Bacillus pumilus: one gene and its partner. The protein of the gene in region 1 interacts with the protein of each later gene in a pairwise test. Links are inferred from orthologs where the notes say so. Each region holds a gene or a part of one and is shown on either strand. Other genes may lie near its edges.

What was found.
Region 2: the proteins of leuS (region 1) and ligA interact in binary tests that used the Escherichia coli proteins (3 or more experiments, as listed by UniProt). The link is inferred for Bacillus pumilus from one-to-one orthologs.

Annotation. Positions count from the first base shown.
Region 1 is NZ_CP046128.1:2,595,225-2,610,778, reverse strand. What follows is about bases 6-3,076. They hold leuS (leucine--tRNA ligase), read left to right. Parts: upstream 6-369; coding sequence 370-2,784; downstream 2,785-3,076. Other genes in these bases: GKC25_RS13205 (dienelactone hydrolase family protein), read left to right, coding at 2,915-3,076. Also shown: more of GKC25_RS13205, read left to right, coding at 3,077-3,817; GKC25_RS13200 (NAD-dependent epimerase/dehydratase family protein), read left to right, coding at 3,864-4,616; GKC25_RS13195 (carbohydrate ABC transporter permease), read left to right, coding at 4,836-5,696; GKC25_RS13190 (extracellular solute-binding protein), read left to right, coding at 5,722-7,221; GKC25_RS13185 (aldo/keto reductase), read right to left, coding at 7,267-8,106; GKC25_RS13180 (MFS transporter), read right to left, coding at 8,120-9,307; GKC25_RS13175 (winged helix-turn-helix transcriptional regulator), read left to right, coding at 9,465-9,836; GKC25_RS13170 (helix-turn-helix domain-containing protein), read right to left, coding at 9,874-12,174; GKC25_RS13165 (ABC transporter permease), read left to right, coding at 12,410-13,375; GKC25_RS13160 (glycoside hydrolase family 88/105 protein), read left to right, coding at 13,394-14,506; GKC25_RS13155 (lipoprotein YteS), read left to right, coding at 14,503-15,027; GKC25_RS13150 (Gfo/Idh/MocA family protein), read left to right, coding at 15,045-15,554.
Region 2 is NZ_CP046128.1:624,229-639,709, forward strand. What follows is about bases 2,165-5,162. They hold ligA (NAD-dependent DNA ligase LigA), read left to right. Parts: upstream 2,165-2,659; coding sequence 2,660-4,666; downstream 4,667-5,162. Other genes in these bases: pcrA (DNA helicase PcrA), read left to right, coding at 2,165-2,615; GKC25_RS03120 (CamS family sex pheromone protein), read left to right, coding at 4,682-5,162. Outside these bases: GKC25_RS03105 (heptaprenylglyceryl phosphate synthase), read left to right, coding at 1-335; more of pcrA, read left to right, coding at 393-2,164; more of GKC25_RS03120, read left to right, coding at 5,163-5,869; GKC25_RS03125 (MFS transporter), read left to right, coding at 6,003-7,202; GKC25_RS18455 (condensation domain-containing protein), read left to right, coding at 9,868-11,763; GKC25_RS03135 (serine hydrolase domain-containing protein), read left to right, coding at 11,787-13,301; GKC25_RS03140 (C39 family peptidase), read left to right, coding at 13,264-14,244; GKC25_RS03145 (thioesterase II family protein), read left to right, coding at 14,241-14,951; GKC25_RS03150 (3-hydroxyacyl-CoA dehydrogenase family protein), read left to right, coding at 14,948-15,481. UniProt on the Escherichia coli protein: DNA ligase that catalyzes the formation of phosphodiester linkages between 5'-phosphoryl and 3'-hydroxyl groups in double-stranded DNA using NAD as a coenzyme and as the energy source for the reaction.

The DNA of each region.
Region 1 (15,554 bases):
TTGCACTTATGATCATAATTCTATAAAATACTACTTAGATGACGGTTACGATAAGAACAGTGAAGAGGAGTAGTAGGAAAGCAGTATTTGTCTTTAGAGAATTGACGGCTGGTGAAAGTCAATCAAATCTGCTTCTGAACTCGCCTCAGAGTTGCAGTTGCGTTAAAGCTTCTGTCGCATGTCTGCGTTAAAGATATTAAGTGAGCGTACAAACAGAAAGTGACGCTAACAAGGGTGGTACCGCGGGAACCAAAAAATCTCTCGTCCCTTTCCAGGGATGAGGGTTTTTTGTTGATTTTAGAAAAATCTGAATTCTTGCAGTGGTCATCTGAGCAGATACAGCCGTACATATTAAAGGAGGTTTTCACATTGAGTTTTCAGCATCGGGAAATTGAAAAGAAGTGGCAGGATTATTGGCTGACACATAAAACATTCGCCACATCTGACTCGGAAGATAAACCAAAGTTCTATGCGCTTGATATGTTTCCATACCCATCAGGAGCAGGGCTTCATGTCGGGCACCCTGAGGGCTACACAGCAACGGATATTTTATCACGCATGAAACGTATGCAGGGATATGATGTTCTTCATCCAATGGGATGGGACGCATTTGGTCTTCCAGCAGAACAGTATGCACTAGATACAGGGAATGATCCAGCGGTCTTTACAGAAGAGAACATCAATAACTTCCGCCGCCAAATTCAATCACTAGGATTCTCATATGATTGGGATCGAGAAATCAACACGACTGATCCGAATTATTATAAATGGACACAATGGATTTTCTTGAAATTGTACGAAAAGGGATTGGCGTATATCGATGAAGTACCAGTGAACTGGTGCCCGGCGCTCGGTACAGTTCTTGCAAATGAAGAAGTCATTGATGGAAAAAGTGAACGCGGAGGGCATCCAGTTGAAAGACGTCCGATGAAGCAATGGATGCTGAAGATTACGGCTTATGCGGACAGGCTGTTAGAAGATTTAGAAGACATTGATTGGCCTGAAAGCATCAAAGATATGCAGCGTAACTGGATCGGACGTTCAGAAGGTGCACACGTTCATTTCGAAGTAGAAGGACATGACGAACAGTTTACTGTTTTCACAACGCGTCCGGATACATTATTTGGTGCAACATATGCGGTACTTGCACCAGAACATGCACTTGTTGAAAAAATTACAACAGCTGCTCAAAAAGAAGCAGTCGAAGCATATATCAAAGAAATTCAATCAAAGAGCGACTTAGAGCGGACAGATCTTGCAAAAACGAAGACGGGTATTTTCACAGGCGCTTATGCCATCAATCCATTAAATGGTGAAAAGATGCCGATCTGGATTGCAGATTACGTGCTGGCTACTTATGGAACAGGCGCGATTATGGCGGTACCTGCCCATGATGAGCGTGACTATGAATTCGCCAAAACATTTGATCTTCCAATCAAGGAAGTTGTAGAAGGCGGAGACATTGAAAAAGAAGCTTACACAGGTGATGGAAAACACATTAACTCTGATTTCCTCAATGGATTAGGAAAAGAAGAAGCGATTGAAAAAGCCATTGCATGGCTTGAAGAACATCAAAAAGGCGAAAAGAAAGTCACCTATCGTTTAAGGGACTGGCTATTTAGCCGCCAGCGTTACTGGGGTGAGCCAATTCCAATTATTCATTGGGAGGACGGAACTTCTTCAGCCGTTTCAGAGGAAGAGCTTCCACTTATTTTGCCTAAAACCACTGAGATTAAGCCAAGTGGTACAGGTGAATCACCTTTAGCCAATATCAAAGAGTGGGTTGAGGTTGTAGATCCTGTAACAGGTAAAAAAGGACGCCGTGAAACCAATACAATGCCGCAATGGGCAGGCAGCTGCTGGTATTTCTTACGTTATATTGACCCGCATAACTCAGAAAAGCTTGCATCTCCTGAGAAGCTAAAGAAATGGCTTCCTGTTGATGTATATATCGGCGGAGCAGAACATGCTGTACTGCATCTTCTATATGCGCGCTTCTGGCATAAGTTCTTGTATGATATTGGTGTTGTTCCTACAAAAGAACCTTTCATGAAATTGTTCAACCAAGGAATGATTCTTGGAGAAAATAATGAAAAAATGAGTAAATCAAAAGGGAACGTTGTCAATCCAGATGATATCGTAGAATCTCATGGTGCGGATACATTACGACTTTATGAAATGTTCATGGGACCTTTAGATGCATCAATCGCTTGGTCTGAAACAGGACTTGATGGTGCTCGCCGTTTCCTTGATCGTGTATGGCGTCTATTCACAAATGAAGATGGCACAATCAGTGATAAAGTGACGGAGCAAACTGGAGGCGCATTAGAACGCAGCTATCATGAAACCGTGATGAAGGTAACGGACCATTATGAAGGCCTGCGCTTCAATACAGGGATCTCACAATTAATGGTGTTTATCAATGATGCCTACAAGGCTGATACACTGCCGAAAGAATATGCAGAAGGCTTTGTGAAACTTCTTTCTCCAATTGCACCGCATTTAGCGGAAGAGCTTTGGAATAAACTTGGTCATGAAGGGTCTATTTCTTATGAAGCATGGCCGCAATATGACGAGTCAAAGCTTGTCGACGATGAAGTAGAAATTGTCGTACAGTTGAATGGAAAAGTGAAAGCAAAATTAACCGTTCCTGCTGATGCAACAAAAGAACAGTTAGAAGAGCTTGCGAAAAATGATGCACGCGTAAAAGAACAGCTTGAAGGGAAAACCATTCGCAAAGTGATTGCGGTTCCTGGGAAGCTTGTCAATATTGTTGCGAACTAATGATGACACCCATCGGTATGAACCGGTGGGTGTTCTTTATTTCCCGGGACATAATTTTGTCGAAAACAAGGTGATTACTTCATCGACCTCGTATTTTAACAGGTGATCAAGAAAATGAGGAGTGACGTCAATGGAAAAGGAAAGCAAACGTGAACAACTGCTCAGTCTGTTAGGAGAAATGCCAGAACGCCATCGCGTGGAGGCATATACGTTAAAGATCGAGGAACGTGAATCGTATGTAGTCGAAACACTCATTCTTTCGATTCATGGTGTAGAGGAAGTGCCCGCTTATTTTGTAAAGCCAAAGGATACGGTGAAAAAAAGACCTGTTGTGCTGTTCCAGCACTCTCATGGCGGGAACTACGTGGATGGGAAGGAAGAGCTGATCAAAGGTGCTCATTATTTGCAAGCGCCTTCATATGCGAAAGAGTTCACATCAAAAGGCTATAGTGTCCTGGCTATCGATCATGCAGGGTTTGGTGAGAGAAGAGGAAGAACAGAAAGTGAAATTTTTAAGGAGATGCTTTTAACAGGAAAAGTGATGTGGGGCATGATGCTGTATGAAAGCATGTGTGCGATTGATTATGTGCTGTCTCGATCTGATGTGCTGCCGGACCGGTTAGCTGTTTTTGGAATGTCAATGGGAGGGCTTCTTTCCTGGTGGACTGCTGCGCTTGATGAGAGGGTCAGTGTGTGTATTGATCTTTGCGCACAGGTCGATCACCACACATTAATTGAAACGAACAATTTAGACAGGCATGGCTATTATTACTATGTACCAAGCTTAGCAAAGCACTTTACAGCAGCTGAAATTCAGGAAATGATTTTTCCAAGGCCGCATTTAAGCTTAGTGGGAAAACTTGATCCACTCACGCCTGCTGAAGGCGTCGCACGCATTCAAAAGGGATTGAGCCAAACCTATCAAACTGCTTCATTGAAAGAACGGTATCAGCTTGTTGGTCTTCATGCAGGTCATTTTGAAACAGCCGCTATGCGTCACGAGGCCACTCGATTTTTGAAAAAATGGCTGTAACCCATAAAGGCTTGGACATACTACGTCAATAGAAAGGAGGAAACAGATGAAAAAGATCACGATCATTGGCGGATGCGGTGTGATAGGCCGTATATTAACAAAAGCGCTCTCTTCTGAGTACGAGATCACCATCATTGATCAAACGAGTTGTGTAAAAGGAGCCATTTTAGCAGATGCAGCGAATGATCAGGAATTATATGAGGCGATTCCGAGAGATACAGATGTCATCATGCACCTTTTAAACATGGATATGACGCATGATGTGATGAATCTTGAGGAGTTTGAAAAAATGAATGATATTTTTTGGAGGAGCTCCTATTATATGTTTCGGTCAGCTGCACGTCTCGGCATACGAAAAGTCATTTTTGCAAGCAGCAATCATGTGACCGATCGTTATGAAGAGGATGGCCGCTCCTTACTAGGGCGAAATATTACAACAGACGATGTGCCAGCGACTAAAAATGTCTATGGTATTTTAAAATTTGCTTCAGAACAGCTAGGCCGTTTGTTCCACGATCAAACGGGGATGTCTGTTATCAATTTACGGATTGGAACGGTTGTAACGGATGAGATGGAGGCATTACACAAGAAACGAAGAACGAAACGAACACTTCTGTCACATGAAGATCTTATAGGGATGACAAAGGCAGCGATTGAAACGACCGTCCCCTTTGGGACATATTATGCCGTATCAGAAAACGAAGAAAAGCCCTGGTCTACGGAAAAAATAAAGCAGGAGTTAGGCTACAGACCTGATGTGAATACGACGGAAATCCTAGAAGAAAATGATCAGGCATAGGGCATAATCATGTCATTAGCTGATGATCTTATTCTTTTGTTTCATGAGCATAAAAGCACGATTGACATGATCCATCCAGTTGGTCTGTCAAGATGATTATAGACGCTTTCTTCCCCCGTTTGTTACATTTTAATCACGATATCGTCACAGGCTGCAGCTTATTTTCGGACGAAATGATAACGCTTTCAAAGAAAGGGCGTGATGAACATAGATCGTTCTATTAAAGGCCGATTGTTCAACTTATTTAATTACTCTTTTCTACTCATGTTCGCATTAATATGTGTGCTTCCGTTCATCCATGTCATTGCAGCCTCTTTTGCTACAGTAGAAGAGGTCATCACGAAGAAGTTTATCTTGTTCCCGACCACGTTTTCTTTAGAGGCCTATCGATATATTTTCTCTACGGATATTGTGTATCGTAGCCTCATTGTGTCCATTCTTGTGACGCTCGTTGGAACAGCTGTCAGCATGTTTTTGTCCTCACTCATGGCATATGGGCTGTCTCGTCAGGAGCTAAAAGGCCGGAGAACATTGATGTTTCTCGTTGTCTTCACGATGTTGTTTAGTGGAGGTATGATTCCGACGTTTATTGTGGTGAAAACACTTGGTCTGCTTGATACCTATTGGTCACTTATTCTACCGGTTGCGATCAATGCGTTCAATTTGATCATTTTGAAAAACTTCTTTCAAAACATCCCGGCAAGCCTTGAGGAATCAGCGAAGATGGATGGCTGTAACGATTTAGGGATTTTCTTTAAAATTGTGCTGCCACTTTCTTTGCCAGCTATTGCGACCATTTCACTTTTTTATGCCGTGACGTATTGGAATACGTACATGACCGCCATCCTGTATTTAAATGATTCAGTGAAATGGCCGATTCAGGTGCTGCTAAGGCAGATTGTCATTGTCTCAAGCGGAATGCAGGGAGATATGTCGGATATGGGATCATCCACACCACCGCCAGACCAAACGATTAAAATGGCTGTCATTGTGGTAGCGACCATTCCAGTTCTGCTTGTCTATCCATTTATTCAAAAGCATTTTAACAAAGGGGCATTACTAGGTTCTGTAAAAGGTTAAAAAGATGGAACAACGGAGGGATCTTATGGGGAGAAAGAAATTATGGTTGATTGCGTTTGTCCTGTTATTTGCAGCAAGCGGTATTCTATCCGCATGTTCAAGCAAAGGCACAAGTTCATCAGATGAAAAGGTTGATTTAGATAAAAAGGTAAAGCTGACCTGGATGGCTATTTTGTATCATCAGCAGCCGCCGAAGGATTCCGTCATAAAAGAGATTGAGAAGCTCACAAATACAGAGCTTGATATTACATGGGTGCCTGATGCCGTGAAGGAAGACCGTTTAAATTCCGCACTTGCCGCAGGGAATCTGCCGCAGATTGTCACGATTCAAGACATTAAGAATTCGTCTGCTATTAATGCGTTCAGATCAGGCATGTTCTGGGAAGTCGGTCCGTATTTAAAGGATTATCCAAATTTAAGTAAGATGAACGAACTGATTAATAAAAACGCCTCTATAGACGGTAAGCTTTATGGCATTTATAGAGAGAGACCACTTTCAAGACAAGGAATTGTCATTCGAAAGGATTGGCTTGAAAATTTAAATTTGGATACACCAAAAACATTGGATGATCTTTATGAGGTAGCTAAAGCTTTTACTGAAAAAGATCCGAATCAAAACGGAAAAGCGGATACAATTGGCTTTACGGATCGGAACGATTTGATTTATGGGGCATTTAAAACACTCGGTTCATATGAGGGAATGCCGACAGACTGGAAAGAAGAAAATGGCAAATTCACGCCAGACTTCATGACAGATGAGTACATGAATACAATGAAATACATGAAGAAACTGCGTGACAATGGCTATATCAACAAAGACTTCCCTGTTACAAGCAAAACACAGCAGCAGGAATTATTCTCACAAGGAAAAGCAGGGATCTATGTTGGGAATATGGTAGACGCAGTGAACTTGAGAGATGACGCGACAGATAAAAACATGGAAGTAGATATCATCAACCGAATCAAAGGCCCAGATGGCAAAGAACGTGTGTGGGCATCAGGTGGTCATAATGGCATCTTTGCATTCCCTAAAACAAGCGTGAAATCAGAGGCAGAATTAAAACGGATTTTGGCCTTCTTTGATCGCATTGCAGAAGAAGATGTATATGGTTTCATGACGTACGGTATAGATGGCGAGCATTATAAGAAAGAAGAAGGGAATACATTTGTCAGAGAAGAAAGCCAAGTGAAAAGCTGGCAGACAGACGTACAGCCGCTTGTCAGTCTAGTAGGAATTGATAAACGTTACTTGAAAAATAAAGGAGATGCGGTTCGTACAAAATATGAAGAGCTAGAAGAAGACAATCAAAACATCATCGTCGCCAATCCTGCTGAAAGCCTGTATTCAGAAACAGCCTCAGAGCGAGGAAACGAATTGAAAAAAATCATCGATGATGCGACTTATAAGTTCATTCTTGGAGACATCAGTGAAGATCAATTTAAGAAAGATGTAGAGAAGTGGAAATCAAACGGTGGTCATAAAATCATAGAAGAATATGAAGCTTCCTTTAAAAAATCAAAATGATCAACATAAACACCCCCGCACAGTTAAAAAGCGGGGGTGTTTTTATTAAAAGTCAAAGTTGTCTGGGTCTGGACCGATACGTTTGTTTTCATTTAAGTCAGAAAGGCGCTTCATATCCTCATCAGATAAGGCAAAATCAAATATGTCTGCATTTTCTTTTAAACGATGGGCTTTCGTTGATTTTGGAATGGTGATGACGCCTTTTTGCACATCCCAGCGCAAAATAATTTGAGCAGGTGTTTTGCCGTATGTGTCCGAGAGCTCTTTGATCACCGGATGATGAAGCAGTTCCCCCTGCATTAGCGGTGACCAAGCTTCCATTTGAATGCCATGTGTGTTCAAATACGTAAAGAGTGTTTCCTGCGTCAGTTTTGGGTGAAACTCCACTTGATTAATAGCTGGTATGATGTCTGCATCTTTTAATAGTTCGTCTAGATGATGCGGCTGGAAGTTGCTCACACCAATGGCTCTGACCTTTCCTTCACGATACAAGGTTTCAAGCGCACGCCAAGCGTCTTTATATTTTCCTTCAACCGGCCAATGGATTAAATATAGATCAAGGTAGTCAAGCTGAAGTTTTTTCAAGCTTTCCTCATATGCTTGTAGGGTGGATTCATATCCTAAATCGGCATTCCACACTTTTGATGTCACAAAGAGGTCTTCGCGGCGAAGTCCTGTTTCTGCTAGACCAATTTGTATGCCTCGTCCAACCCCTTCCTCATTGCCATAAATAGCCGCTGTATCAATACTGCGATAGCCTAATTGAATGGCTGTTTTGACGGCGTCTATTAATTCTGCGCCATCTTCAACCTTGAATACACCAAGACCAAATCCTGGCATGTGGATCCCATTGTTTAATGTTTTTGTACTTTGTAAATGGTTCATATTGAAAACTCCTTTAGATGGTTTGATTTTGTTCTTGTTGTTCCATTCGAAAACTAATCATCGTGAGAATTGCTGCGATAAGGACCATGATGCCGCCGACCCAGCCTGTATGCACAAGCCCAAGAGTATCTGTCACGATGCCGCCTAAAAATGAGCCGATGGCGATACCGGCATTAAAGGCAGCGATATTCATAGCGGAAGCGACGTCGACTGCTCCTGGTGTGTATCTTTCTGCAAAGTCAACGACAGCTACTTGCAATCCAGGAACATTCATGAAAGCAAACAGTCCCATCAGCATGACGGTTCCAATGCCTAGCACCGTGAATCCAGCAGTCAAGCTAAGGGTAAACAAAATGATGCTTTGGATGATAAACATGTAAATCAGTGCTTTCATTGGCTGCTCATTAGCAGCCTTTCCGCCAATGACATTTCCGGCTGCGATCGTGATCCCGTATAAAAGCAGGATCAAGGCCACCGCCCCAGGCGCAAGACCTGTCACATGCTGTAAGAGAGGGGATAAATACGTAAAGACGACAAAGGTTCCTCCGTATCCTGTTGCTGTAATGACAAATAGAAGCAAGATTCTTTTTGTTTTTAATAAGACAGCTTGATCCTTAAATGATGTTTTCACGCCTTGCTTTAATTGAGATGGAACAAGAAAATAGTTGGATATCAGTGCGATCAGACCAATGATGACAATCACACCAAATGACGTCCGCCAGCCGAGCTCATGGCCAAGAAATGTCCCAAATGGCACGCCCGTCACAGTAGCAACTGTTAATCCAGTGAACATAAAGGCAATCGCACTTGCCCGTTTTTCTTTCACTACAAGGCTTGCAGCAATCGTAGAGCCGATGGACATAAAGATTCCATGGGATAAGGCTGAAATGACCCGTCCGATTAATAGCACTGAAAAAGTCGGAGCAATCGTGGCTAGTGTATTTCCAATCAAAAAGACGAGCATAATGAGCAATAGCAATGTCTTTCTTTTCATCGTTGAAGTCAGAGAAGTCAAAATAGGCGCGCCGAATGTCACACCAAGTGCATATAAAGAGACGGTCCAGCCCGCCTGGCTGACGCTCACTCCAAAGTCCTCTGAAATCATCGGCAAAAGACCGACACTAATGAACTCAGTGGTTCCTATAGCAAAAGCACTAATGGCTAGTGCGAGAAGGGCAAAGTGGTTTTGCTTTTTCTTCATGAATAAGTGTTCACATCCTTCTATGATGACATTTTGATAGACGAAGCCGATCGGCAAGAGTTATTATCTAACATAGATGACGAAAAAAAAAGTACGTACTTTTTTGTAATATAGGTACTAAAAAGTGCCTGTTCGCACAAAGAGGAGTGAGGATTTGATGGAAAAGAAAAAATATAATATCTCAGTGGAAGCGACCCTTGAGGTCATTGGCGGGAAGTGGAAGTGCGTGATTTTATGTCATTTAACACATGGAAAAAAACGCACGAGTGAATTGAAGCGGCTCATGCCAAACATCACACAAAAAATGCTTACACAACAGCTGAGAGAGCTTGAAAGTGATGGGGTGATTAACCGAATTGTGTATGAGCAAGTACCGCCTAAAGTGGAATATGAATTAAGTGAATACGGACAGTCGCTCGAAAGAATTCTGAATGCGCTTTGTGATTGGGGAGCAGCTCATATTGAACGTGTGTACGGAGAGCCGCTTTCAGTGCTGGAAGACAGCATTTTAAATGAACAATTTAAATAAAAAAGTCCCGCTTCCTGTGCGAGCGGGACTTTTTGTCTTATGTGCCTTTTTTGTGGTCGCGGTATTTGCCAGGGGTCGTGCCTTCTAGTTTTTTGAAGGAACGGATGAAGTTTTGCGGATTTTTATATTTCAGTTTTTCCGAAATTTCTTTGACGGACATATCGGTTTCCACGAGCCAGTTTTTGGCGACATGGTGTCTGTAGGACGAGAGATATTCACTAAAGGAGATATCCATTTCCTTTCTAAAAATACTGCTTAAATAATTGGGGTTGTAATGCAGGCGTGTGGCGATTTCATCCAATGTAAGATCTGAGTCGAATTCTTGATGAATGATATGAATGATTTTCTCTGAGATGTTTTTGTATTGTGAGTCCTCACGTGCACCTAGCTGGTCAATAATCGGCCGAATGATCTCATGTTTCAGCCATGCTTCGGTATCTTCAAAGGTTTTAAATTCAAAAATCGTATCATACAGCATTTTGTTGTCTTCGACCTCAAATAATTCAATGCCAAGCAAATGCATCAGCTCAATCAAATTGTTTAAAAAACGGGCGAGAGCGATATGGTATTCATGCGGTCCTGCATTTTTAGAGAAAATGGATTGCAGGAGCACATGTAAATAATGATCCGCCTTGCCTTGATCACCTGCTTTCATCGCATCGAATAAATCATGCTGCAGCTGTTTTGGAAAATGGGTTTTAAACGTTTTTCCTTGCTGAATATGTTCATATAAGATAATGGATTTTTTCTCTGCTTTGAGCCTGTATTTTAAGGCTTCTTTTCCTTCAATGTAAGCCTGTTTCGCCATCGTGAGCTCCTTAAACTGGCGGCTGATCCCGATGCTGATCGATAAACCAAGCTCTTCCTCGATGCGCTGCTGAATAGTTTCCGCTAATTGATTTAAATATTCAGTAAACTCTTCATCTGACTTTGAGTGATTCAGGATAATCGTCGTTTGATGCTGATTGACAACCGTTGGCTGAAGGTGCTCATCTTGCGGAATCATCTGCTCGATCAGTCCATTGATGGCAAATAACAGCAAGTCAGCATCCTTTTTTTCATAAGGTGTTCCTTTTAACGTATCGATTTGGGTCACAAGCATGGATAAATGAGACCAGCCCTGAGGGAATCCCAAACTTTGGAACCGGTTGTTAATCTCTTCTTCTGTCAGCTTACCGAGCAATAGCCGCACCATAAAGTATTGCTGAAGGTGCGTGACTTGCTGCTCAATACGTTCCTCTAAATCATTGTTTTGATCCTTCATTTGTTTAATACTCGACTCAATCAACTCAAATTCATTTTGAAAAGGCTGTTTTTGCAAAAAGGATTCATTGCGTGCAAAGGACTCATATAACAAGCGGATTGGTTTATAAAAATGTCTGGACCCAAACCATGAAAATAGTAATGAAAGCGCTAACAAAATAAAGCAGATAATAAAAGTGATCCACCCAATTGATTTCGTTTGTGCCTTGAGTTCTGGAATGGAAACAAAGGATAGGTACGTCCATTCGTTATAGTCTGATTTTTGAAACGTAATTTGATAGTCTAGTTCCTCGATCTTCATGTTAAATTGACCTGATCGTTCTTCACGTGATAGGACATGCTTGACGAGCTCTTGATTCTTCAAGGATTCACCAATTTGTTCTTTGCGGTTATGTAGCAGCACTTTTCCGTTTGTATCAATGACAAACATACTGTCAGATTGAGAGAAGTCAGGCATATTGTCAGCAATCGTGCAGCTCGGAATGCTGGCGACAGCGATCCCTTTTTTCTGGACACTGTTCATAGGGAGTTGTTTGATTAAGTTCACATTGTATTTGCAAAAGGAGGACTTTCCTTCTTTTGTCGCAACAAGTGGATTATTCTCTTCAAGTGCCCAGCTGGAATGACTCGGTATATTGAGGTAAGAGGTGAGCGCTTTCTCTTGGTCTCCGCTTGTGACATGATAAAGTCCCGAATTGTTCATGTACCAGTCTTCCATTTTACTCACGAGTGTAATATTGGAAAGAGCGGTGTCAAAGGTTTGCAGGTAGTTTAGTTCCTGCTGTACTTGATTATAAAGCTGGAATTGGTCTGGATTTAAAGGTTCTGCCAGTGTTTGAAGGAGAGGCGGCGAACTGACATAGTGAGTGAGAGAATGATCCACTGTTTTTAAAATATGCTCAATATTGGATTGCGTTTGTTTGACGCTGTCCAGCTTTTCATTTGAGATATTTTCGAGTGCGGTTTTTTGCGAATGCTGATAAGAAAAAATACCGACAATGATGACAGGAATTGTACTAAGCATGAAAAAAAACGTCACAAGCTTGTAATAAAATTTATACTGCCTTCTTTTCATAAAACCCCCCATTTCAAACGGAACAATCTTTTCCCCTTAATTTATTAATCCAAAAATTTGGTAGGTTTGTCAATAATCATTTTCTGAGATTAGGATCATTTTCTTATGTTTTATGTAACGTTTTGAGTAGCTTCCCCTAAGTAAATATGATCTGATGATATGATTGTAGACGGATTTTTCATCCTTAAGATACAGTTAACACATGCATCAATCAGCATGAGGGGAGGCTTTATCTATGAAAACAGAGGATGTCACTGCCAAGGGTATGCCTGCGGCAGCTTTGAAAAAAGAAAGGAGAAAGCGCTTACTTAATCAATTGATTAGTCAAAAGTTTTTGTATGTAATGATTTTGCCAGGGCTCATTTATTTTCTTGTCTTTAAATATGTGCCGATGTGGGGGCTTATCATTGCCTTTCAAGATTACCAGCCGTTTCTCGGTATTCTTGGGAGTGAGTGGGTTGGCTTCAAACACTTTATTCGATTGTTTACAGAACCAACATTTTTCATCTTATTAAAAAATACACTGATTTTATTTGCCATGAATGTCGTGATTTTCTTTCCGATTCCGATCTTATTGGCCCTGCTTTTAAACGAGGTCAGATTGGCATTGTTTAAGAAATTTGTCCAGACGATGATATACATTCCTCACTTCATGTCATGGGTGATTGTCGTGTCCTTATCTTTTGTTTTGTTAACAGTAGATGGCGGGTTAATCAATGAATTGATTGCTTTCTTTGGAGGGGAAAAGATTAACTTCCTCCTTAGTCAGGAATGGTTCAGACCCATGTACATTTTACAGGTGATCTGGCGGGAAGCAGGCTGGTCGACGATCATTTACCTTGCGGCGATTACAGCGGTAGATCCGCAGCTATATGAAGCAGCAAAAATGGATGGAGCCGGCAGACTGAGACAAATGTGGCACATCACTCTTCCTGCCATTAAAAGTGTGATTGTCGTTCTGCTTATTTTGAAAATTGGTGACACATTAGAGCTTGGCTTTGAGCATGTCTACTTATTACTCAATGCAACGAACCGGGAAGTAGCAGAAATCTTTGATACGTACGTCTATACAGCTGGTCTTAAGCAAGGACAATTCAGCTATAGTACCGCTGTTGGTCTATTTAAAGCAGCCGTTGGACTCATTTTGGTCATGCTGGCGAACCGTTTAGCGAAGAAATTCGGGGAAGAAGGTATTTACTAAAAAGGGAGATGAAGAAGAATGACATTATCGACTGAAAAGGGATCACCACTTGAGCATGCAGAGAAATTAGCACAAACAATTATGAAAGCGCATACACCAATTGAGCTGCCTCCAGCTGGAAGATGGCATTATCATCAAGGCGTTTTTCTTTGCGGTGTGATGAAGCTATATGAGGCAACGAAGAACGAGACGTATTTCAATTATGTGAAAAGCTACGCAGATTCGCTCATTGATGAGTATGGAAACCTGTTATTTCGCAGAGATGAGCTTGATGCGATCCAAGCAGGGCTCATTTTATTCCCTCTTTACGAACGGACGGGAGAGAAGCGGTATGTGCTGGCAGCGGAGAAGCTTCGGGGGCTTTACCGTACATTGAATCGCACATCTGAGGGCGGGTTTTGGCATAAAGACAATTATGCCTATCAAATGTGGTTGGATGGTCTCTACATGGGAGGACCTTTTGCCTTAAAGTATGCAAAGCTGAGAGGTGAAGAGGAACTGGTGGATATGGTGATCCATCAAGAGTATCTCATGAGAAAGCATACAAAAGATGAAAAAACAGGTCTGTACTATCACGCGTGGGACGAACGAAAAGTGATGCCATGGGCTGATCAAAAAACAGGCTGTTCCCCCGAGTTTTGGGCAAGATCGTTTGGCTGGTATGTCCTTGCATTAGCAGATATGATCGAGGATCTGCCAGAAGAGCATGAGGGACGAAAGGTTTGGAAGGAAACGCTGACAGACATGCTGGAAAGTGTAGCCAAGTACCAGGATCAAGACACAGGTCTTTGGCATCAAATCATTGATAAAGGTACTCATAGCGACAATTGGCTTGAAAGCTCAGGATCGTGTTTATTCATGTATGCCATGTCAAAAGCCATGAATGAAGGGTATGTCAGCCTCCGTTATGTCGATCATGTGGTGAAAGCATACCAAGGCTTAATTCATCATAAGACGGCTGAGACAGAAAACGGTGATTTTACCATCAATGATATTTGTATCGGAACATCTGCTGGATTTTATGATTACTACGTTGAAAGAGAGCGAAGCACAAATGACTTGCACGGGGCAGGCGCTTTTATTATGGCGTTAACTGAGCTAGAGAAGCTGTCTGTTTTTCAGAAGGCATGAAGAGGCGAAAAAGTGGTGCGGTATGGCTCCTCAGCTTCATCGCTGCCCTTTGTTTGTCAGCCTGCCAAGGGAAAACAAACGGTATTGATGTTCTGATTTTTTCTGACATGTCAAAGGGGATGAAGGATCAATTAGTCGAGAAGGCTTTTCAGACGGAACATGAAACTTATAGCGTCCACATCTTTCCGGCGATTCCTGAAAAGCTTCTTGTTGAAATTACCGCAAAAGAGGGGGACATCATGCTTGTCCCAGAAGAAATGTTTAGAACATATGATGATCCTGAAAGCTTTCAGCTGCTTGAAGAAATGGGCATAGATGATCAAGCGGCAGGGCCATATACGGTCGAGGACAAAAAGACAGGGAAAACGGTCGATTATGCGGTTCAAGTCAATAAAGGCACGAAAAAGCTAAATGGCTATACCTTTCAATTACACCGAGATATGGTCGCTTTTATTCCCGTGTATGCTGACAAGTCCAATGAGGCGCTGTCTCTCATGAAACAATTTCGTGAAAATCGATAGAAAAAGGGGTGGAGCCTGTGAAACGGGTCGTGGTTTGCGGACTCAGTCATCGTGCGTTCAATATGTTTATTAAACCGCTCACAGAGGATTTCAATGAGCATTACAAGATTACAGGGCTTCTAGATATAGATCATCATCGGTATACACTTTGTCAGGAGCGTTTTCCATCACTGCGAGGCGTCTCGTTTTTTCATGAAGAGGCATTTGATCAAATGGTGAAGGAAGCAAAGCCAGATATCGTCATTGTGGCAGGCCGGGATGACACACATGTCACATATATCTTGCAAGCACTTGACCATGATCTCGATGTCATCACTGAAAAGCCAATGGTCACAACAGCAAAAGACGCCAAAAAAGTGATGGAAAAAGAAAAGAAAAGTAAAGGGAAGGTCACAGTCACTTTTAATTATCGCTACAATCCATTTCATCGAAAGGTCAAAGAACTCATTTTAGAAGGAAAGATTGGAAGGGTCACATCTGTTGAACTGAGCTGGCTTATTGATACGTATCATGGTGCTAGTTACTTC
Region 2 (15,481 bases), 2.0 Mb from region 1 along the record:
TTTTAAATGAAGAGTGTAAAGCGGCCAAGCTCACAGAGGCAAATACAGCGCTGGACATCGATGACGTAAGGGCATATGCAAGAGTGGCAGAGCATTTGATGAAGCTGCCCATTTTTTATCTAGAATACAGCGGAACGCTTGGAGATATAGAGCTTGTGAAAGAAACAAAAGCAGTGCTTCATGAAACGGTCCTTTTTTATGGCGGGGGCATTGAAAACGCGAAGCAGGCAGAAGACTTTGCGCAGTATGCAGACGTGGTTGTTGTAGGAAACGTCATTTATGACAATTTCAAAGAAGCATTAAAGACAGTGGGCGCAGTCAAAAAGTCATCATAGTCAAACAAGACGAAACGGGTTAAAATAGAACATAAGTTCGAATTGGCGGTGAATGGAATGAATGAAATATCGAATCATCTATTAGAAGGGCTGAATGACGCGCAGAAAGAAGCGGTCAAAGCAACAGATGGACCTTTATTATTGATGGCAGGAGCAGGAAGCGGAAAGACACGGGTGCTCACACATCGAATTGCCTACTTAATGGCCGAAAAGCATGTGGCTCCGTGGAACATTTTAGCGATTACGTTTACAAATAAGGCAGCACGTGAAATGCGTGAGCGTGTCCAGGCCATTTTAGGGCCTGGTGCGGATGACATTTGGATCTCTACGTTCCACAGCATGTGTGTGCGCATTTTACGACGCGATATTGACCGTATTGGTGTGAATCGCAACTTCTCTATATTAGACACATCTGATCAACTTTCAGTAATTAAAAACATTTTAAAAGAACGAAATATCGATCCTAAAAAGTTCGATCCACGCAGCATTTTAGGATCAATCAGCAGTGCAAAAAACGAACTCATTGACGCAGAGGAATATGCCAAAACAGCCGGTGATTTCTATGATCAAGTGGTCAGCGACGTCTATACAGATTATCAAAAACGATTACTCAAAAACCAGTCACTCGATTTTGATGATCTTATTATGATGACGATTCGTCTGTTTGAACGGATCCCTGAAGTATTAGAACACTATCAGCGGAAATTCCAATACATTCATGTCGATGAGTATCAGGATACGAACAGAGCACAGTACATGCTTGTGAAACTGCTCGCTCAGCGTTTTCAAAATATATGTGTGGTGGGTGACTCGGATCAGTCCATTTACCGCTGGCGCGGAGCGGATATTACAAACATTCTCTCCTTTGAAAAAGATTATCCGTCCAGTGAAGTGATTCTGCTTGAGCAAAATTACAGATCGACTAAACGTATTCTGCATGCCGCAAATACAGTCATCCAAAACAATGCGAACCGTAAGCCGAAAAATCTTTGGACAGAAAATGATGAAGGAGCGAAGATAGCCTATTACCGTGCAGATAATGAATTCGGTGAAGGTCAATTTGTTGCTGGAAAGATTCATCAGCTTCATCAGAGCGGTAAGCGTAAATTATCCGATTTTGCGATTCTTTATCGAACCAATGCCCAGTCTCGTGTCATAGAGGAAACATTATTGAAGTCAAACATTCAATACAACATTGTCGGCGGCACGAAGTTCTATGACAGAAAAGAGATCAAGGACATTTTGGCTTACTTACGCCTAGTAGCTAACCCAGATGACGACATTAGCTTTGCACGTATTGTCAACGTACCAAAGCGTGGAATCGGTGCGACATCTGTTGATAAAATCGCAGCATATGCGGAGATGAATGACCTGTCTATGTTTGAAGCGCTTGGTCAGGTAGATTTCATTGGACTCAGTGCAAGGGCAGCCAATGCGCTTGATGAGTTCAAACAGCTCATTGATCAAATGACGAACATGCAGGATTATTTATCTGTCACAGAATTAACAGAAGAAATCCTAGAGAAAACCGGCTATCGTGAAGCACTGAAGGTTGAAAAAACGATTGAAGCACAAAGCCGTTTAGAAAATATTGACGAGTTTCTCTCCGTCACTAAGAACTTTGAAGAACAAAATGAAGACAAGTCTCTCGTGACTTTCCTGACAGATCTCGCCCTCGTCGCAGACATTGATAAGCTGGATGAGAATGAGGAAGAAGATCAGGATGCCGTCATCTTAATGACTCTTCATGCTGCAAAAGGTCTAGAATTCCCTGTTGTTTTCTTAATGGGCATGGAGGAAGGTGTTTTCCCGCACAGCCGTTCATTAATGGAAGATGCAGAGATGGAAGAAGAGCGCCGCCTTGCCTATGTAGGCATCACACGGGCGGAAGAAGAGCTTTATTTATCAAGTGCCAAGATGAGAACACTCTTCGGCCGGACAAACATGAACCTTGAATCAAGATTCATTCGAGAAATACCAGCCGATTTATTGGACAACCTAAATGAGAAAAAAGAAAAGAAAACACCATTTAGCCAAACAAGAGAAAGACCGCAAAGACGGGGACCTGTCTCACGTCCGCAAACTCAAACCATTCAAAACACAGGCGGCGGAAGTATTGGCTGGGCTGTGGGCGATAAAGCGGCACATAAAAAATGGGGCGTTGGAACGGTTGTGAGTGTAAAAGGCAGTGGAGACAGCACAGAGCTTGATATTGCCTTCCCAAGCCCTACAGGCATTAAGCGTCTTCTCGCAGCATTTGCGCCAATTGAGAAGCAATAAACCGATAGCACTTATAAAACGGATGAATTGAAAGGAAGAAGCAGATGGATAAAGAAGCAGCGAAACGCCGGATCGAGGAACTGCACCAGATTTTGAACCAATACAACTACGAATATCATACACTTGATCGTCCAAGTGTTCCTGACGCTGAATATGATGCGCGGATGCGTGAGCTGATCTCTTTAGAGGAAGAGCACCCTGATTTAAAAGCAGCGGACTCCCCCTCACAAAGAGTAGGAGGCGCTGTGTTAGACGCCTTCCAAAAAGTGCGTCACGGCACACCGATGCTCAGCCTCGGGAATGCGTTTAATGAACAGGACCTTCTTGATTTTGACCGCCGGGTTCGTCAAGCAGTTGGTGACGATGTCGCATACAATGTCGAGCTGAAAATTGACGGACTCGCTGTTTCTCTCCGTTATGAAAACGGTGTGTTTGTCCGAGGTGCCACGCGTGGAGATGGGACAACGGGTGAGGATATTACTGAAAACCTCAAAACCATTCGTTCCATCCCGCTCAAAATCAAACGTCCTCTGTCGATTGAAGTGAGAGGCGAGGCATTTATGCCAAAACCTTCTTTTGAAGCATTAAACGAAAAAAGATTACAAAACGAAGAAGAGCCGTTTGCGAACCCGCGTAATGCGGCTGCAGGCTCGCTTCGTCAGCTTGATACGAAAATTGCGGCGAAACGAAACCTTGATATCTTCGTCTACAGTATAGCGGAGCTTGATGAAATCGGTGTTGAATCGCAAAGCGAGGGACTTGATCTTCTCGACGAACTTGGCTTTAAAACGAACAAAGAAAGACGGATGTGCCACACGATTGAAGAAGTGATCGACCTCATTGAAACATTGAAAACGAAGCGTGCCGATTTTTCATATGAAATCGATGGAATTGTCATCAAAGTCGATTCGTTAGCTCAGCAGGAAGAGCTCGGCTTTACAGCAAAAAGTCCCCGCTGGGCGGTTGCGTACAAGTTTCCGGCTGAAGAGGTCGTGACAAAGCTGCTTGATATTGAACTAAGTGTAGGGCGTACAGGCGTCATCACACCAACGGCGATTCTTGAACCTGTCAAAGTAGCAGGGACGACAGTGCAGCGTGCTTCTCTTCATAATGAAGATTTGATCAAAGAAAAGGATATTCGCCTTTTTGATCAAGTGATTGTGAAAAAAGCGGGCGATATTATTCCGGAAGTCGCAGGCGTACTGATCGATCAGCGTACAGGAGAAGAAAAGCCGTTTCACATGCCGACTGAATGCCCAGAGTGTCATAGTGAGCTGGTGAGAATTGAAGGCGAAGTGGCTTTGCGTTGCATCAATCCAGAATGCCCTGCTCAAATACGTGAGGGACTCATTCACTTTGTTTCCCGTAATGCAATGAACATTGATGGGCTTGGCGAGCGGGTCATTACACAGCTTTTCCAAGAACAGCTTGTCTCTCGTGTGTCCGATCTTTACCGATTAACGAAAGAAGAGCTCATTCAGCTTGAGCGAATGGGCGAAAAATCTGTCGACAATTTACTGCGTTCGATTGAGCAATCGAAAGAAAACTCTCTAGAGCGTTTACTATTTGGACTCGGTATACGATTTATTGGCTCTAAAGCGGCAAAGACCTTGGCGATGCATTTCGGCGACATCGATCAATTAAAGCAAGCGACGAAAGAACAATTACTCGAAGTCGATGAAATCGGTGAAAAAATGGCTGATGCCGTCGTCACGTACTTTGAGAAAGAAGAAATACTCAACCTGCTAAATGAACTAAAAGAGCTAGGGGTCAATATGACCTATACAGGGCCAAAGCCGGTGAAGGCAGAAGAAAGTGATTCCTATTTTGCAGGCAAAACCATTGTGCTGACAGGGAAATTAGAAGAAATGGCCCGAAACGATGCAAAAGCAGCGATCGAAGCATTAGGCGGCAAGCTGGCAGGTAGTGTGAGTAAAAAAACAGATTTAGTCATTGCCGGAGAAGCAGCGGGAAGTAAGCTGACAAAGGCAGAAGAACTCAATATTGAAATTTGGGACGAAGCTAAAATGCTCGAGGAGCTAAAGAAATAAGAGGAGTGTTTTCTATTGAAAAAGTTGTTATTGCTGCTGACAATGCTCACACTGGTATTGTCAGCGTGTGCACCTTTTGGGGGAAAGGAAGAAGAAGAGGTCACACAAAAAACGGATGAAACGAAGGAAACAGCCATCATCCCGATGTACAATATCTCTGACTCCTATTACAAAATGGTGCTGCCGTTTAAACAAGGGGCTGCGCGAGGATTAACAGCAGAGCGTCTCAACACACGCCTGGACATCGATGAATTTGAAACAGGACTTATGCGCCTTGCAACAGAGTCATTTAATACAAACGACTATCTTTTCCAAGAAGGACAGCATTTAGATGAGGACACCGTTCTCAACTGGCTGGCGCGCAAAAAAACAGGCAGTGATCTGAAAAAGGCAGAAAAAGAAGATAAAGACTTTAAGAATCTCGGCTTAAACCCAGCTCTTCCAAGCTCAGGTTCAACAAAGTCTAAAAATGAAAATAGTCCAATTTACTTAGCTTCGATGCTAGAACATAATTACTTAATTCGAAAAGATAAAAACAGCTTACAGCTTGGCGGAGTTGTCATTGGTCTTGCACTGAACTCTGTTTATTATTACCGTGAAAATATCGGTGATCCGCAGCAAGAAGTGACGATCGATTCATCGAAAAATTCAAAGAAACTATTGTCGGAAGGCGAAAAAATTGCTGAACAAGTGATCAAACGAATTCGTCAAATGGATGGGCTGCAAAAAGTGCCTGTCATGATTGCCCTTTATAAGCAAGCACCAAAATCATCTATCGTTCCAGGAAACTTTATCGCCAAAACGGATGTGAAAGCAGGCTCAGCTGATATCGGTAATTGGGATACGATCAAAGAGGAGAATGTCTTCTTCCCTTCAGATAATGCGAAAGGCAACTACAAAGATGATTCCGAGCGATTTGACCGCTTCAAAACAAAAGTCGAAGACTACTTCCCGAATTATACTGGTGTCGTAGGAAAAGGCTTTTACAAAAATGGCAACCTGCAAAAAATGAAAGTCGAAATTCCAATGCAGTTCTACGGAAAAACGGAAGTTGTAGCCTTCACGCAATATTTAACAGGTGAAGTCATGGATTACTATAAGAGTACCAATATCGAAATTAACATCACATCTTCTGATCAACAAGAAGCCCTGATCACGAAAAATGCTGAAGACAAAGAACCAACTGTTCATATATATGACTAAATAAAAACCGCCTTTTGGCGGTTTTTTAAATTAGGTAAAATGTATCAAGTTATGAAAATATTGTTATAAAAAGTAGAAGTGTAGAAAATAATGTATTATTATGGGTGATAATGAAGAGAAAATGGAGATCAATATGAAAAACAAATCATTTTACTTTTTATTAGGGGGACAATCCCTAGCTAATTTTGGGGATTCGCTATATGTCCTCGTTCTGACCATCCTGACATATCAATTAACAAATTCTACACTGATTGCTTCAATGGTGGCTGTTTCGCAGTTTGTTGGACAAGCCCTTGGAGCGGTACTCATTCCTTTCTTTATGTATCAATTTAAGCTGAAAAGACTCATTATCTATTTGCAAATGTGTCAAATTGCTTTCTTCGGTTGCTTGATTTTCATTTATATTCTACAACTATCAACTTTTACTATTCCTTTCTTTTTTATCATTGTATTTTTCCTGTCTTTGATAGATGGAGGAACCATTCCTGTTCGAAATTCGATGATCCCGCGTTTAGTAGAAAAGAACTTTTTACTAAAAGCCAATAGTTATATCTTAACTTCTGATCAAATTGTTCTTTTACTAGGCTGGCTTTTAGGAGGGCTGTTTATTGGTATTCTTGGACCGCAGTTTCTCCTATTGACGACACTTGTTTTATACAGTTTGTCGCTCATATCTATGCTCTTTATGATTGATACTGGGGCTGCAGCTAAACATGAGCAACAGTCTGAATCATTTGCTACAAGGGTCTTTTCAGGGTGGAAGCTCATGTATGAAAAGCCAACTATTCGAACATTAACGGTTTTAGAAATGCTATCCATGAGCGGTAGAAGTATCTGGACTGGAGCCATTATCCTTGTGTATGTCACAGAAGTCTTACACCAGCCTGAAACATGGTGGGGCTTTATTAACGCAAGCTATTTTGGCGGAACCATTCTAGGCGGCCTGCTCGTGCTGCGGTTCGCAAAGCATGTGGAACAGCGTTTGTTTGATCACATTTTTTACAGTTCGGTGATCGTAGCTGTGCTAACCCTTTGCTTAGGATTGAATCATTCAGCATGGATGAGTTTGTTGTTTGTCTTTTTATTAGGGCCAGCTTTTCAGCTTCGCAGCATTTCCATTCGTACCTATGTACAAGATACACTGAGTGAAATTGAATTGCCCAAAATACTGTCAGCTCAACATACACTATCAACTTTTATATACGGAATGTCCATCCTCGTTATGAGCACCATGACCGATCTCTTTGGGGCAAGAGTCGTCTTTTTTATAAACGTTGCTCTGTTTACTATGTCGGCTTTCCTAGCGTCTAGATTAAAAAATGAACAAATTTAGACATTTTATCTCAATTATTTACAAAAATACCGTTATATGATTTAATATGTTCGTAGAAATGTTAACTATATGAAAAGTAGAGGTGGCGTAATTGACTAGTAGTTTAGTATATTGGCCATTAACACATCCGCAGCGGCGCGTGATGAACATGGAAACATTTTATCCAGAAACACCGATCAATCATATTGGCGGTATCATTTTCGTCAATGGGCCGTTGCAGCTTGATAAACTGAAGCAGGCCATTGCATCTTGTATCATGATGACAGAATCTCTTCGTCTCAAGCTAGTAGAGAAAGATGGTGAGACGCTTCAATACGTTGATCCAAACGCCGATAATCCAATTCCTGCCTATGAGTTTTCCACACATGAAGACATGCTAGAATGGGCCGAAAAAGCCTTCAAAACACCATTTCAATTAACAGAAACCCCTCTCGCCGAATTTGCTGTATTAAAAGTCGGTGAACAACAATCCGGTTATTTCATCAAATGCCATCATACAGTAGCAGATGGATGGTCGATGAAAGTAATCATCGATAAAATTAGCCAGCTTTACACTGCTCTTACCCAAAGCTCCTCTATTGAACAAGAAGCAGATAATCATTCTGTATTTATTGTTAAAGAATCAAAATATATGAACTCCCCAAGATTTAAAAAAGATCAGCAATTTTGGAAAGAAGCATTATCTGATGTGTCTGATAGTTATTTGGTACAGGGAACTGACCAAATCAAAGGCCATCGGCACAGCCATTATCTTGATCGACAACTCTCAGAACGAATCTATGAATTTATAGATACCCATCATTGTTCAATCAACTCTTTATTTACTTTAGGACTCTTCGTTTATTTGCATAAAAGATACCAGCAAAAAGATTTTATTATTGGGACGCCAGTTCTCAATCGTTCCGGACAAAAGGAAAAAGCCACGTCCGGTATGACCGTCAGTACAATGCCATATCGAATGAAGATTGATCCTCATCTCTCTTTGTTAGAAAGTCTGACAGACGTTCAAAAAAGCTATAAGGCTTACTTCCTGCATCAGCGTTATCCCTATGATGCACTTGTCAAAGATTTAGAGCTTGCCAAAGCAGGATATAATCAGCTTTTTCAAATCTATATCAACTCCTACAGCACAAATATGGTGCAGGAGATGGAAGGATACAAAGTTGATTACATAGAGCTTTACAATGGCTTCCAGCCATATGGCTTACAAGTTGCTGTGAAAGAATGGGATGAAAAAGGGCAAATCGAGCTTCAATATGACTACAAGATCTCAGATTACAGCAATGAAGACATCGACTTTCTACACGAAAGAATGCTTCTCTTTGTCGAAACCATACTCGCTCAGCCAAAGCAGCTGTTAAAAGACGTACTTCTTATGACAGAAGACGAGGAACATCGAGAGCTATATCAATGGAACGACACAGGCGTGCTATTTCCACAGAAACAAAAAATCCATGAATTGATCACAGACATGTCAAAGACTTCTCCTGATCGAATCGCGATTCAGGACGGATCTTGTATCATGACATACGGTGAACTTGAGAGAAAAACCAATCAAATGGCTCATTTCCTACAAACACATGGCTTACAGAGGCATGACTTTGTTGCAGTATGTATGAATCATTCACCAGAACTTATCGTGCTGCTGCTGGGGATTTTAAAGGCTGGAGGTGCATATGTGCCGATTGATCCTGAGTATCCGCAGGAACGCATTCAGTTTATTTTGGATGACAGCCAGGCAAAGCTGTTTTTCACAGATGACGCATCTGCATACCATTTTAATGGCGATACGTACAATATCTACAACGTGTGGGATCAGTTGGATCAGTATGATGCGGTACATCCATTCAGTGGGGATGCTGAAGACGTCGCATATATGATTTATACGTCTGGCTCTACAGGCCAGCCAAAGGGAGTCATGATTGAGCACCGAAGCTTAGTGAACTATATCATGTCTGCCAAAACACACTATACTGATTCATCAGATGATCATTTTGCCTTGTATTCATCTATTGCGTTTGATTTAACCGTGACATCCATTTATACGCCATTGGTCATTGGCAGTACAGTGGTGATCTATCGTCAAGAGGATCAGCCAGGCTTTTTATTAGAACATATTTTGTTTGATCAAAAAGCAAAGGTCATCAAGCTGACACCAGCTCATATGGCACTATTAACAGATGCTGCACTGTCTCAATCAGTTGTGAAACGGATGATTGTGGGAGGAGAACAATTATCGACCGCTTTGGCCAAAAGAATCACAGAGGCAAGTGATGGAAGGATATCCATCTTTAATGAATATGGACCAACTGAAGCAACCGTCGGCTGTATGATTCATCAATTCCATCAAGAGGATGGAGGGACATCGGTGTCAATTGGTGTGCCAATGCCAAATACAGAGATTTATCTTTTAGATGAGAATCAGCAAGCCGTGCTGCCAGGGACAGTAGGAGAAATATATATTTCAGGCGCGGGTGTTGGAAGAGGATATTGGCAAAGACCTGATTTGCATGAATCGCGCTTTCTGCCCAATCCATTTGTAAGCGGTCGCCGCATGTATAGAACAGGTGATATAGCCAAACGAGCAAATGATGGAAAGATTGATTACATTGGCAGGATTGATCATCAAATCAAGCTGCGAGGCTACCGGATTGAGCTGGGTGAAATTGAACTTGCACTTATGGCACTTGAAGAAGTTGATAAAGCAGCTGTTATTGATCTAACCGATGCATCTGGAGAAAAACAGCTGGCTGCATATATTGAATTGAAAGAAAAAGAGCTGACGTCCTTTTTACTTAGAAAGAAATTATCAGATCAGCTTCCAGCTTATATGGTACCTGCCTATTTTGTTGTACTAGATGAACTCCCGCTTACTCAAAACGGAAAAATCAATCGGACAGCACTGCCTGATCCATTGCTGTCTCAAGTGGAAACAGCCGTTGAATGGTCCAAGGAAACAGCGGACATTGAAGAGATCATAGTAGATACAGCAAAAGACATCTTAGGGCATGAAACGATCGAACCGGCTGATCATTTTTATCAGCTTGGCGGTGATTCCATTAAGGCGATTCAATTTATTGCGAAGTTAAAAGACAAAGGACTCTATTTAAAAACCAAAGATCTTTTTACGTATCCCATTTTTAAAGAAATGGCACAAGTCGTTCAGCAGGAACCAGTCTTACATATTTCACAAGAGCAGGCTGCGGGCGATGTGAAATCGATCCCAATTATCGAATGGTTCTGGTCCCAGCGGTTAAAAGATGAACATTTTTGGCATCAATCCATCATTGTTCATTCAAAGAAAAAGATGGATGAAAGAATCGTGCAGGATGCTTTAAAAGAGCTGGTCATTCATCACGACGGATTAAGGTTAAAAGTACATGAGGCAACTAACACACTCTATTATGATGAAGACATTCATGATATTCCGCTGATGATACACGATTTCACGGCATTGTCAGAAGAGAATGTGGAAGAAGCGCTAAAAGATGTAGGGTGTCAGGTCAAGCAAAGGACTCATCTTTATCAAGGACCATTGATTCAGGCAGCGCTTTGTCAAACTGATTCTCAATCACATCTCATTTTTGCCGCCCATCATCTTTTAGCTGATGGTATGTCATGGCAAATTCTTGTGGAGGACTTGATTCAATTATTGCATGCAGAGAAGGTTACAGCAGAAATGCTTCCTTCTAAAACCCATTCCTATCAAACATTTACAGAGCGGATGAACCAGTATGCAGTATCAGAGGATGTAAAAGAGTCGTTCAGCTATTGGCAAAAAGCGGTGCAGCATATTCAGCCTCTGTATCAAGTTTCTTCAAATGAGGGATATGTCAGAGACGAAGTCAAATTAACCAAGGCATTATCAGTGGAGCTCACGGATCAATTGATCAATCAAGCGAATCAAGCGTATCAAACGCAGCCTCACGAACTGTTAATTTCAGCCTTAACGCAAGCCTGTTATCAGCAAACGAATCAAAAGCGGATTTCTTTGGAATTAGAAGGTCATGGCAGGGATGCTGTGGAGGAAGATATTGATGTATCTAGAACGTTCGGCTGGTTCACCACCATGTACCCTGTGAATGTTCATGTGTCTGAATCTCTCTCAGATCACATACGGGCTGTCAAAGAAACGATACGTGAAGTGCCAAATAAAGGTGCAGACTATGGGCTGCTCTCACTCATCAATAGGCAGCTTCCTGATCATTCAGCGCCGCAATTACGCTTTAACTATCTAGGTGAAATTGATCAGGTGCTGAAACAATCATCTGATTATGAGATGACTTACTTTACATCGGGGATTGATTCGTCATTGGATAATCCGTTAACAACCGTCATCGATATGGTCGCTACCATCAAGGGCGGCCAGCTGATATTCCATCTTTCTTTTAGTGCAAAACAGCTGTGTGAAACAGACATGACGCGGCTATTACAAGAGGTAGAGCGGCAAATTGAGCGTTTGGTACAGCATTGCTTAGAGAAAGAAGGAATCGAATTTACACCGTCTGATTTTGAAACAGTGGATATGTCTCTTGAAGAAATGGATTCATTATTTACATGAGGAAAAATCAGCATGTTATCTACATGTCATGTTTATTAGCGGTCTTATGGATAAGCAGCTTTGCTGGGGGGACACATGCAAAAGCAGTGATTTCACCTAAAGCCATTGATCAAGTGATAGAGGAACAGATGAAGCTTGGGCGCATTCCAGGCATGTCCGCTGTGGTTGTGAAAAAGGACGAAGTGGTGTACCAAAAAGGCTTTGGTTATGCGGATCGAAAGAAAAAGGAGCAAGTGACAGCCAGTACTTTCTTTGAAATTGGTTCTACATCAAAGGCGTTTACCGCCCTTGCTATTGTGGAGTTAGAGAAGCAAGGAAAACTTCATATAAAAGATCCAGTGAGCAGCTATATTCCAGGTTTTTTTCCAACATACCATGGAAAGCCTCAGCGTTTGACGGTGGAGCAATTAATGCATCACACAAGCGGCATTCCCTTTCAATCCATTGCGCTTATCCAGCCTGATACTGCAAAGGATGCGCTGAAAAAAACAGTTCATCAGCTGAAATCAATCGAGCTTAATCGCAAGCCAGGCAGCTCCTTTGAATATGCCACCATCAACTATGATGTCCTTGGTCTCATCATTGAAAATGTAACAGGAACGTCGTATGAGGCTTATATGAAAGAACTGTTTAAAAGGCATCACCTTGACCAAACGGAGGCTGGGCTAAAACGCATGAAGTCTGGTGTTGTCTCAGAAGGATTTAAACTGCAATTCCTTGCTCCGCATGCTTATGAAGCACCAGAATATCGAGGCAACACCCCTGCAGGCTATATTGTGATGAATAGTCAGGATGTGGGGACTTGGCTGCAATATCAATTGACCGATTCAACTTGGTCTCGTTTTGTAAAAAATCCGGATCACTTAACTGTGAATGTCCCAGATGAAGGGAAGCATGTCTATTACAATGCCGGCTGGTATATAGAAAAGGCGCATGGGCAGGTGGACTCGCTTTTTCATGCAGGCTCTAACCCAAACTATTCATCATTTTTTCTGATCCAGCCAAAAGAAGATATTGCTATCGGAGTGTTAGCAAATATGAATAGCAGCTACACCGAGCAAACGGCACGTCTTATTGCCAATACGATCGCGGGTACAAATGAAGAAGCAGAGTCATCAATAGATCCATTTCAGCTCATTGATCAATTGAGTTTAGCAGCGACATGTCTTTTTATTTTGCTGCAAATGGTGTCTATCGTTCGTTTTATCAAGTGGAGGAAGCGTGTAAGAAACGGCGCTTTAGTTCGCAGAGACATGTCACTTGGCGTCTGGCTGAAAAGCATCGGCTGGGTGCTGCTGCTAATTGGGATATTGCTCCTGCCAATGATTCTTTCGCAGCTAGCCTTTAATGGGCTGCCTTGGAAAATGACTTTTATATGGGGACCTTCCTCTCTCATTGAATTAGCGATTTCTTATTATTTGTTTTTCATTTGGTTTTGTACGATTGGTTTCATCAAAGGATTTATGGTGACATCTACTGCTGGAAAGAGAGGAAAAAAAGATGACCGTCAAACAGATTTCGGGCATTCATCCTTATAATGATTTGTTTTATCGAAGCTGTTTCTTCAATTGCTTTTTTCCAATTGTGAAGCTGCATGATCAAGAAGTCGCTCCATACTTATTAAATGATCAATTTGCCTATGGGCTTACAGATGACGGCTTGCTGCAGATTGACTGGATGTCGGCACACGATCCAGAAAAGATTATGAATTTACAAGGCATTCAAGTTGAAAAAATGACGTATTGTGTCAATCTCATTGAAAAGGTCAAACAAGATGTGACGTGTGACCGCCCTGTGATTGTTTGGGTAGACCCTTACGTTCAGAGAGGCAGAAAAGAGTATTTGACAACCCATAGCCGTCATTCAATTTTAATTACGGGTTTCGATGAAAATCAGCAAACATTTCAAGTATTAGAGAATCGGCATTTAGATAATTTGTCTTATGAGCATCAAGTGCTGTCATTTAAAGATGTACAGAAAGGGTATGACACCTTTCATGATCATTTTCAGCCGAATGATCAATTTCATTCTTATGCGTCCTTCTACTTTGAACCGGACAAGCTCTCGACTGAATTATTTGATCAAAAAACGACTTATTTCCTGAGAAATATGCATGGTCAGATAGACGTAATCGAAAAAGGAATTACAGCTCTTGAAACATTTTATGAGCAATTTCCGCAATGGGATGATATCGAGAAGCTCGTGGCGTCTTTCAATCAGATCATCAATACGAAGAAAGTGGAGCTGTATCGGCTGAATCTCATCAAAGGCGATCTACCTGAGCTGGTGGGATGGATGGAACGTATTGTATCAGAATGGGAGAAAGCGAGGCATCAGGCAGCAAAACTCCTTTTCTCAGGTGAGATGTCTAGTAGGTACCAAGCCAATATCAAAGCTTCTTTAGAACAAATCATTCATGATGAAAAACACTGGCTGGAAGCGTTGGCAATCAAATGCAAAAGGAAGTGTGGCGTGTCGTGAAGTTATTTTGCTTACCGTACGCAGGTGGGGCAAGTACCGTATTCAGTACGTGGAAATCTTATATAGACCAGTCGATAGAAATTCATGCCCTTGAACTCCCTGGGCACGGGACAAGAATGACAGAGCCTGTTCTAACCGATTTACAGCAGGTCGCAGATGATCTTTATGTACAGGCGTCCTCCTCTTTAAAAGAAGGAGAGCCCTATGCCATTTTCGGTCATAGCATGGGAGCCGTCCTTGCGTATGAATTACAAAAAAGAATGAAAACAAGGTTAAACAAAGAGCCTGTCCATGTCTTTTATTCTGGGCGCTTTCCACCACATATTCCAGAAAAGAAAGTCTATCATCAACTGTCAGATTCCAAACTAAAAGAGGCGATCATTGCGATGGGAGGCGTTCCTGAGGAACTTGCCGATAACCATGCAGTGCTTGATTTCTTTCTGCCGATTTTAAGAGCAGACTTTCAGCTTTTGGAGACCTATCTGTGTGATGAAGTCGTTCCAGCTGCTTGTCCAATTTCTATTTTTTATGGTACACGTGATTTGCCTTCTGTGCTGTTCGATTTAGACGATTGGGATCAATATACAAGCGAAGATTGTGCGTTTTTTGAATTCGATGGAGATCACTTTTTTATTCATTCATTAACAAATGAAGTCGTAGAAAAAATCAATGTCATTTTAAAGCGAATTGGAGTGTTGGAGAAATGAACACGAAGCACGTAGGTGTGATTGGAGCAGGTGTGATGGGGGCTGATATGGCATTAGACCTTTCAGCAAATGGCTATCAAGTCACATTAGTTGATGTCACAGAAGAAAAACTAAATGAAGCGCTGGAAAAAATCAAGAAGACCTATCAACTGGTTCAATTTGTGAGAAAGAAGAAAATCTCATTGTCTTTAGAAGATGTATTGTCTCAAATCCAGCTGTCAACTTCACTTGAAGGCTTACATGACGCGCATATCGTCATTGAAAATGTGACGGAAGATTGGGAGATTAAAAGACCCATTTATGAAGAGCTGCGAGATATTTGTGCGAAAGAAACCATCTATTTTGTAAACACGAGCTGTATTTCGATTACAAAGGTAGGGTCCCTTATGCATCACCCTGAGAAGGTCATTGGGGCGCACTTTATGAACCCTGTTCCTCTTAAAGCGTTGGTTGAAGTGATTAGAGGAAAAGCAACTTCTGATGACACAGTTGAAACCGCAAAAGGTTTCTTGAAATCGTTTGATAAAACA